Regions from separate parts of the Cupriavidus sp. OV096 genome, predicted to be linked through region 1. Evidence: predicted binding sites of a transcription regulator. Region 1 holds the regulator's gene; the other holds the start of a gene.
The links. Region 1 encodes HrcA, which represses chaperone genes, less so after heat shock. Its sites were predicted from a motif close to TTAGCACTCNNNNNNNNNGAGTGCTAA; they were not measured.
Positions count from the first base shown of each region.

Region 2: a site for HrcA is predicted at 2,374-2,400, ahead of rpoH (RNA polymerase sigma factor RpoH). Genes of this name have one in related genera too.

Region 1 is NZ_FOWM01000003.1:207,109-211,380, reverse strand. It holds gene hemH (ferrochelatase) at 1-871, opposite strand, end outside; gene hrcA (heat-inducible transcriptional repressor HrcA) at 935-1,984, opposite strand; gene BM115_RS08240 (NAD kinase) at 2,086-3,018, shown strand; gene recN (DNA repair protein RecN) at 3,047-4,272, shown strand, end outside.
Region 2 is NZ_FOWM01000002.1:437,638-441,909, reverse strand. It holds gene BM115_RS06045 (ABC transporter ATP-binding protein) at 1-121, shown strand, start outside; gene ybiB (DNA-binding protein YbiB) at 215-1,210, shown strand; gene BM115_RS06035 (pirin family protein) at 1,244-2,119, opposite strand; gene rpoH (RNA polymerase sigma factor RpoH) at 2,537-3,421, shown strand; gene BM115_RS06025 (SCO family protein) at 3,489-4,106, opposite strand; gene cyoE (heme o synthase) at 4,200-4,272, opposite strand, start outside.

The DNA of each region.
Region 1 (4,272 bases):
GGCAGAACACGTCCACGCGATGCGTGCCGACCTTGCCGAGTTCGGTCAGCGTCGGCGCGGTATAGGGCTGGAGCCATTCCGCCTTGCCGAAACGCGACTGAAACGTCACTTGATACTGACCCGCTTGCAGGCCGAGCGCCTCCCCCAGCATCCGCCCGGTCTTCAGGCATTCGCAATGGTAGGGGTCCCCCAGATCCAACAATCGGCGCGGCAGGCCGTGGAAGGACAGGATCAGCTTGTCGCCCCGGGCAAAGTCCGGCATGCCGTGCTGCGCCCAATAACCGCTCACCTGCTGCTGCAGGGCCGAAATATAGGCCGGATGATCGTGAAAGTGCTTTATCAGTCTCAATTCCGGCTGATTTCGCCAGCCGGCGAGCACGCGAAAGACCTCGTCGAACGCGGTGGCCGTGGTCGTCCCGGAAAACTGCGGATAGAGTGGCAATAACAGCACTTGTTCCGTACCCTGCCGGCGCAGGGCCTCCATAACCGAAGCAATCGACGGATTGCCGTAGCGCATGGCGCAGGCCACGGTCACGTCGTGGCCGAGCCGGTGCATGTGCTGCTGGAGCGCGTGGGCCTGACGCTCGGTGTGCACCAGCAGCGGCGAGCCGGTCATGTGCGCCTCGCGCAGCCAGATCGATTCGTACTTCATGGCCGAAGCGCGCGAGCGGAACGGCAGGATCAGCCCGTGCAGGATCGGCAGCCAGGCCAGACGCGGGATCTCGACCACACGGGGGTCGGACAGGAACGCCTTCAAATACTGCCCCACCGCCTTGGGCGTGGGCGAATCCGGCGTGCCCAGGTTGATAAGCAGGATGGCCGTGCGGGGCGCCTGGCCATGCTGGTAAGCCGGTTCTGCCGAGAACGTCATAGGGTTTCCGGAAATGGCGGGCGCCACGCACGCGCTGTCACGTGGCGTGCCCGCAAGCTGCCATCAGTTCTGGGAGAGCGCGCTCGAGAGCAGCCGCGCGGTGATGTCGACGATCGGGATGACCCGTTCATAGGCCATCCGCGTCGGGCCGATCACGCCGAGCGTGCCGACGATCTGCCCATCGACACCATAGGGCGCGGTAATGACGGCCATGTCTTCGAGCGGCACGAGCTGGCTTTCGCCGCCGATGAAGATCTGCACGCCCTGCGCGTGGCTCGAGACATCGAGCAGCTGCAGCAGGTTGGTCTTGTGTTCGAAGACATCGAACAGCCGGCGCAGCTTGTCCATGCTGGACGACAGGTCTTCCACCTCGAGCAGCTTGCGCTCGCCGGAGATGAACACCTGGTCGTCATCCTCGGCCATGGCGCTGCTGCCCGCCTCCACGGCGGCCTGCATCAGCGCTGACATATCGCGGCGGATGTCCTGCAATTCCACGCGCAGATGGCTGCGCACTGCATCGAAACTCATGCCGGCGTAGTGGGAATTGAAGAAATTGGCCGCCTCGATCAGCTGGGCGGGGGTGTACGGCAGTTCGGTCTGGATGATGCGGTTCTGGACGTCGCCCTCGGGGCTGACGATGATCAGCAGGATGCGCTTCTCCGACAGGCGCATGAACTCCACCTGGCGGAACGACTGGCCCCGGCGCGGCGTCATGATCACGCCGGCAAAGCGGGAGAGGTTCGACAGCGTATGCGCGGCGGCCGTGATCATCCGCTGCGGCCCCAGCTGCTGTCCGCCCAGCTGGCCCTGGATCTGGCCGGTCAGCGCGGCCAGTTCGGCGGTCATCTCGATGGTGCCGCCCTCCAGCGGGCGCGCCGTGAGCATCGAATCGACGAACAGCCGGTATCCGCGCGGCGTGGGAATCCGGCCGGCCGACGTATGCGGGCTGGCGATGAACCCCATTTCCTCGAGGTCGGACATCACATTGCGGATGGTCGCCGGCGAGAGATCGAGACCCGAGTACTTGGACAGGGTGCGCGAGCCCACGGGCTGGCCTTCGGCGATGTAGCGCTCGATCAGGGTCTTGAGAAGCGTTTTCGAACGTTCGTCCATAGTGCCCCGATTTTAAACAACTTTCCCCGGTTCGGGCGGGCTTCGCACCGGTGCGTGCCCGCCTACTGACAATGGTCACGGCGGTATGGTCTAATCCCGGCATGTCTGCCCCCCAGAACCCAGCCATCGCCCCCGCCGCCGCGCCCCGCGCCGCGTTCCAGACCGTTGCCCTGGTCGGCCGGTACGCGACCGCCGGCATCGAGGGCCCGCTCGAGGAACTGGCCGCCGTCATCTCGCGCAACGGCCAGGACGTGGTGTTCGAGCGCGAAACCGCGCAGGCGACCGGCCTCTCCGGCTACCCCGTCTTCTCGGCCGACGAGATCGGGCGCGAGGCCGACGTGGCCGTGGTGCTCGGCGGCGACGGCACGCTGCTGGGCCTGGCCCGCCAGCTGGCCGGGCTCAATGTGCCGCTGATCGGCGTGAACCATGGCCGGCTGGGCTTCATGACCGACATCCCGCTCGAAGACGTGACGCGCGCCCTGCCCGAGATGCTGGCCGGCCGCTACGAGGCCGAGACCCGCATGCTGCTGGAATCCCGCGTGATCCGTGACGACGGCGTGATCTTCTCCGCGCTGGCGTTCAACGACGTGGTGGTCAACCGCTCGGGCATTTCCGGCATGGTCGAGCTGGCGGTCTCGGTGGACGGCTATTTCATGTACAACCAGCGTTCGGACGGCCTGATCGTCTCCACGCCCACCGGTTCCACCGCCTACGCGCTGGCCGCCGGCGGACCGATCCTGCATCCTACGCTGTCTGGGCTGGTACTGGTGCCAATTGCTCCGCACGCGCTGTCCAATCGCCCGATCGTGCTGCCGCACGACGCCGAAGTGACGATCGAGGTGGCCACCGCGCGCGACGCGAGCGCCAATTTCGACATGCAGTCTCTGACCTCGCTGCTGCAGGGCGACCGGATCGTCGTGCGCCGCTCCAGCAAGACCGTGACCCTGTTGCATCCTGTGGGCTACAACTACTACGCCACGCTGCGCAAGAAGCTGCACTGGCACGAATACCCGACCGAGGACAACCGGCTCTGAGCCGGCCCCCACTCCCCCCAAGGCCACGATGCTCCGCAGCCTGTCCATCCGCGATTTCGTCATCGTCGATACGCTCGACCTCGACTTCACCACCGGCTTCACCGTCTTCACCGGCGAGACCGGCGCCGGCAAGTCCATCCTGATCGATGCACTGGCCCTGGTGCTCGGCGAACGCGCCGACGCCGGCGTGGTGCGCGAAGGCAGCACCCGCGCAAGCATCAGCGCCACCTTCGGCACGCACGCGGCGCTGGACGCCTGGCTGGCCGAGCGCGAACTGTCCGGCGACGAAACCGGCCTGGACGGCGAAGGCACCGTGCTGCTGCGCCGCACCGTCGATGCGGGCGGGCGCAGCAAGGCGTTCATCAACGGCACGGCGGCCACGCTGACCCAGTTGCGCGAGGTGGGCGACCAGCTTGTCGACATCCACGGCCAGCACGCCCATCAGCTACTGCTCCGCCCGGACGCCCAGCGCCACCTGTTCGACGCCCACGCAGGCCTGACCGAACAGGCCGGCGCGGTGGCGGAGGCGTGGCGGGCCTGGCGCGCCTGCGTGCGCCAGCGCGAAGCCGTGGAGTCGCAATCGCGCGAAATGCAGCTCGAACGCGAGCGCCTGGAATGGCAGGTTGGCGAACTCGACAAGCTGGCGCCGCAGGCGGGCGAGTGGGAAGAGATCCAGGGCGAATACAACCGCCTCTCGCACGCGGCCGGCCTGATCGACGGCAGCCGCGCCGCGCTGGACGCGTTGTCCGAGGCCGATGGCGCCGTGCTGTCCGTGCTCAACAGCGTGGTGCACCGCATCCAGCAACTGGCCGATGTCGATCCCGCGCTACGCGACGTGCTCGCCGCGCTGGAACCGGCGCAGGTGCAGGTCGAGGAAGCCGCGCATTCGCTGACGCGCTACGTCGACCGGCTCGAACTCGATCCGGAACGCCTGCAGGCCGTGGAAGCGCGCATGCAGGCACTGCACACGGCGGCGCGCAAGTATCGCCTGCCGCCGGAGCAACTGCCGGACGAACTACTGGCCCGCCGCCAGCAACTCGACGACCTGCAGTCCGCGCAAGACCTCAACAAGGTGCTGGCCCGCGAGGCCGCCGCGCGCGCCGCCTACCTGACGCTGGCGCGGCACCTGTCCGCCGCACGCAAGACCGCCGCCAAGGCGCTGTCCGGCGCCGTCACGGACGCCATGCAGGGCTTGTCGATGGCCGGCGGCACCTTCGTGGTGGCGCTGAACCCGCTCGACGAGGCCGAAGGCCA
Region 2 (4,272 bases), on a different contig from region 1:
CCCCCGCCCGCGCGACCGCGTGGCGCTGGCCGACGACAAGGGCTACCACGCCTGCCGCACCGCCGTGCTGGACTTCCTCTACCGCAAGCAGCGCAACCCGGCGCTGCGCGAGGCAGCCTGACCCCGGCGGGGATGCGTGGGATGGCGGGCGTGGGCGAAGCCGCCCTGCTCCGCTATCATGAACGGCAGAACGATCCACATATCCCCTCCCGCCATGACATCTGCCGCCCCGACCCTTCCGCCGTTTTCGGCCAGCAAGTACATCAAGGAGATTGGCCGCGGGGTCAATGGCGCCCGGGCGCTGCCCCGCGAGGACGCCCAGGTGCTGTTCGATGCGATGCTGGCCGGCCGCGTCTCCGACATCGAACTGGGCGCCGTGCTGATGGCCTACCGGATCAAGGGCGAGGCGCCGCACGAGCTGGCCGGCATGCTCGAGGCCGCCCACGGACACTGCGCCGCGCTGGCGCCGCCGCCGGACAAGCCCGTGGTCGTCATCCCCAGCTACAACGGCGCGCGCAAGCAGCCGAATCTGGTGCCGCTGCTGGCGCTGCTGCTGGCGCGCGAAGGCGTGCCGACGCTGGTGCACGGCTCGCGCGAGTTCAACGGCCGGGTGACGAGCATGCAGCTGTTCGAGGCGCTCGGCGTGCCGCTCTGCGCCACCACGCAGGCCGCGCAGGACCAGTTGCGCGACGCCGCCAATCCGCTGGCCGTACTGCCGATCGATGTGCTGTCTCCAGCGCTTTCGCGCCTGCTCGACAAGCGTCCGATCATCGGCCTGCGCAATTCCTCGCACACCATCGTCAAGATGCTGCAACCGGTGGGCAGCCACACGCCGGCCGAGGCGCTGCGGCTCTATAGCTACACCCATCCGGAATACCGCGAGACGCTGACCGATTACTTCTCCCACGAGCCTGCCAACGTGCTGCTGGCGCGTGGTACCGAAGGGGAAGTGGTGGCGGATGCCCGCCGCAGCGGCCGCATCGACTGGCTGCACGACGGCCATCAGCGGACGCTGGTCGATCCGGTAGGCGGGTCGATTGGCGACGTGCCCGAACTGCCGCCGGGCACCGACGTCGGCCTGACCGCCGCCTGGATTCGCAAGGTGCTCGATGGCGACGCGCCGGTGCCGGCGCCCATCGCCACGCAGGTAGCGACCATCCAGGACTGCCTGAAGCAGGCCACGCGCGTGGCCTGGACGAGCCCGGTCTGACGATTACGGACGATTACGGACGATTAGAGCCGATTAAGGCCGGCGCGGAGGCAGCGGAATCCGCTCGGTCTCGCCCGGCACGTGCGGGAACTCGTCGTTCTCCCAGCGGCGCGCGGCGTCGTCGATGTCTTCCTTGGTGCTCGCCACGAAGTTCCAGTAGATGAAGCGATGGCCGTCGGTCGGATCGCCGCCCAGCAGCATCACGCGCGCGGCGGTGGTCGCGGTCAGCGTGGCCGGCTCGCCCGGCACCAGCACGGCGAGGTGTTCCCCCGCCAGCGCCTCGCCATCGATCGTCACATCGCCTTCCACCGGATAGAGCCCGCGCTGCACGTGCTCGGGCGGAATCACCAGCGTCGCGCCGGCTTCCATGTCGATGGCCACGTAAAGCGTGCGGCTGTACACGCGGACCGGGGATTCCGCGCCGAAGGCGTCGCCGGCAATCACGATCATCCGCACGCCGGGCAGCTCCAGCTTGGGCAACGTGGCGCCCGGGTGGTGGTGGAACGACGGCGGATCCTTCTCATGCGCCTTCGGCAGCGCCACCCAGGTCTGGATGCCATGCAGCAGCGGACCGGCCTGGCGCGCGGCGTCTGGCGAACGCTCCGAGTGCGTGATGCCGGTGCCGGCGGTCATCCAGTTCACGTCGCCAGGGCGAATCACCTGCTCGCTGCCGAGGCTGTCACGGTGCGTGATCTCGCCTTCGAACAGATACGTCACGGTCGCGAGGCCGATATGTGGATGGGGCCGCACATCCATGCCATTCCCCGGCGGCATCGACACAGGACCGAGGTGATCGAAGAAGATGAAGGGGCCCACGGTCTGCGTGGCGGCGGCGGGCAGCAGGCGGCGGACCGTGAACTCGCCGATGTCCCGCACATGGGGCTTGAGCAAGTGTTCGATGGCAGACATGACAGGACTCCTGGCAATGGGATAACAACGGGAAAACAGCGGAAAGCTGGCCACCAGTGTAGCGAAATGCGCAATACAGCATCCCGAAATCACGATGAAACCGATCGGGGCGAGTTCCCTCTAATCATGGTACGCGACGCTGGCGGCCCGCCAGCCCTTGCCAGACAAGGCGCGGACGCCGCGCCGAGGCCCATTAGACTATCCCAACAACGACATTCATTGTCCGGAACTATCAACCCTATAGAAGCTCTAACTTAGCACTCGCCGAACCTGAGTGCTAATATGCGTTGCAGTGCAGTGACTCTTCCGATTCTGGAATCGAGGCACGCCGGCAACCTACCGCCGGATGCGAAAGGAGCAATAAGCGTGACCGCAGTTCTGTCTGCCGACCCAACCAAGATTTCTGGCCGTCTGCCGATGGCCCCCAAGAATGCCGCCGCTGGCAGCCTCGCGCTCGCCTTCCCGGCCGCAGTGGGCAATCTGGATAGCTACATCCAGGCTATCCACCGGATTCCGCTGCTGACCGCCGAGGAAGAGCAGCGCCTCGCGCGCGACCTGCGCGACCATGAATCCGTCGATGCCGCCCGCCGGCTGGTGATGTCCCACCTGCGTCTGGTGGTGTCCATCGCCCGCCAGTACCTGGGCTACGGCCTGCCGCATGCGGATCTGATCCAGGAAGGCAACATCGGCCTGATGAAGGCCGTGAAGCGCTTCGACCCGGATCAGGGCGTGCGTCTGGTGTCGTACGCGATGCACTGGATCAAGGCCGAAATCCACGAATACGTGCTGAAGAACTGGCGCATGGTCAAGGTGGCGACCACCAAGGCCCAGCGCAAGCTGTTCTTCAACCTGCGCAGCCACAAGACCGGCGCACACACGTTCACGCCCGAGCAGGTGGAAGCCGTGGCGCGCGAACTGAACGTGAAGCCCGAAGAAGTGATGGAGATGGAGACCCGCCTGTCGGGCGGCGACCTGGCGCTGGAAGGCCAGATCGACGACGGCGAGGAGGAATTCGCCCCCATCGCGTATCTGGCGGACAACCACAACGAGCCGACCCGCGTGCTCGAAGCCAAGCGCCAGGACCGCATGCAGGTCGAAGGGCTGGTCGAGGCGCTGGAGCGTCTGGATGCCCGCAGCCGCCGCATTATCGAGGCACGCTGGCTGGACGTGAACGACGACGGCTCGGGCGGCGCCACGCTGCATGAGCTGGCCGACGAGTTTGGCGTCTCCGCCGAGCGCATCCGCCAGATCGAGGCGGCCGCGATGAAGAAGATGAAGGGTGCGCTGGCGGCTTTCGCCTGATCCTCCGCTCCCCGCAATGCAGAAGGGCCGGTCTTGCGACCGGCCCTTTTTTTGTCTTGCCTTCGCCTTACGACAGCAGCTGCTTCAAATCATGCGCGATCGGGTCCGGCCCCTGGCCGTGGCGCAGGAACAGGCGCAGCTGGCCGTTGGTATCGAACACATAGCTGCCGGCCGAGTGATCCACGGTGTAGTTGTTCGGCGAGGTGCCCGGCACCTTGGCGTAGAAGACCTTGAAGTCCTTGGTCACCTTCTTCAGCGCCGCCTCGTCGGCCGGGCGCAGGCCCAGGAAGCGGGCGTCGAAGGCGGGCACGTACTGGCCCAGCAGCGCACCCGTGTCGCGTTCCGGGTCCACGGTCACGAACAGCACCTGGACCTTGTCGGCGTCCGGGCCGAGCTTGTCCATCACCGCCTTCAGCTCGGCCATCGTGGTCGGGCAGACGTCCGGGCAGTGCGTGTAGCCGAAGAACATCACCACGGCCTTGCCCTTGAAGTCAGCCAGCGTGCGGGTCTTGCCGCTCGGGTCCAGCAGCGAGAAGTCCTTGCCGAACTCGGTGGCGCCCGAGATATCCACGTTCTTGAACGAGGGCTTGGGCTGCCCGCAGGCGGCCAGCAGAGCCGTGCAGAGTGCCAGCAGGCAGAGGCGGCGGAACTGGGCAAGGAGGGACGGAGAGCCGGGGAGAGTCATCGGGATACGCGGTGGTCGGGAGAGGTGCCCGGAAGTATCGCCGATCACATCGGCGCTGGCCTCCGGGCGCGGCAAGATGCCGCAGGCGGGCCATCAGACCTGCGGCACGAACTTGAAGTAGTGATCCACCAGCAACGCCGCGAACAGCAGCGAGAGGTACAGGATC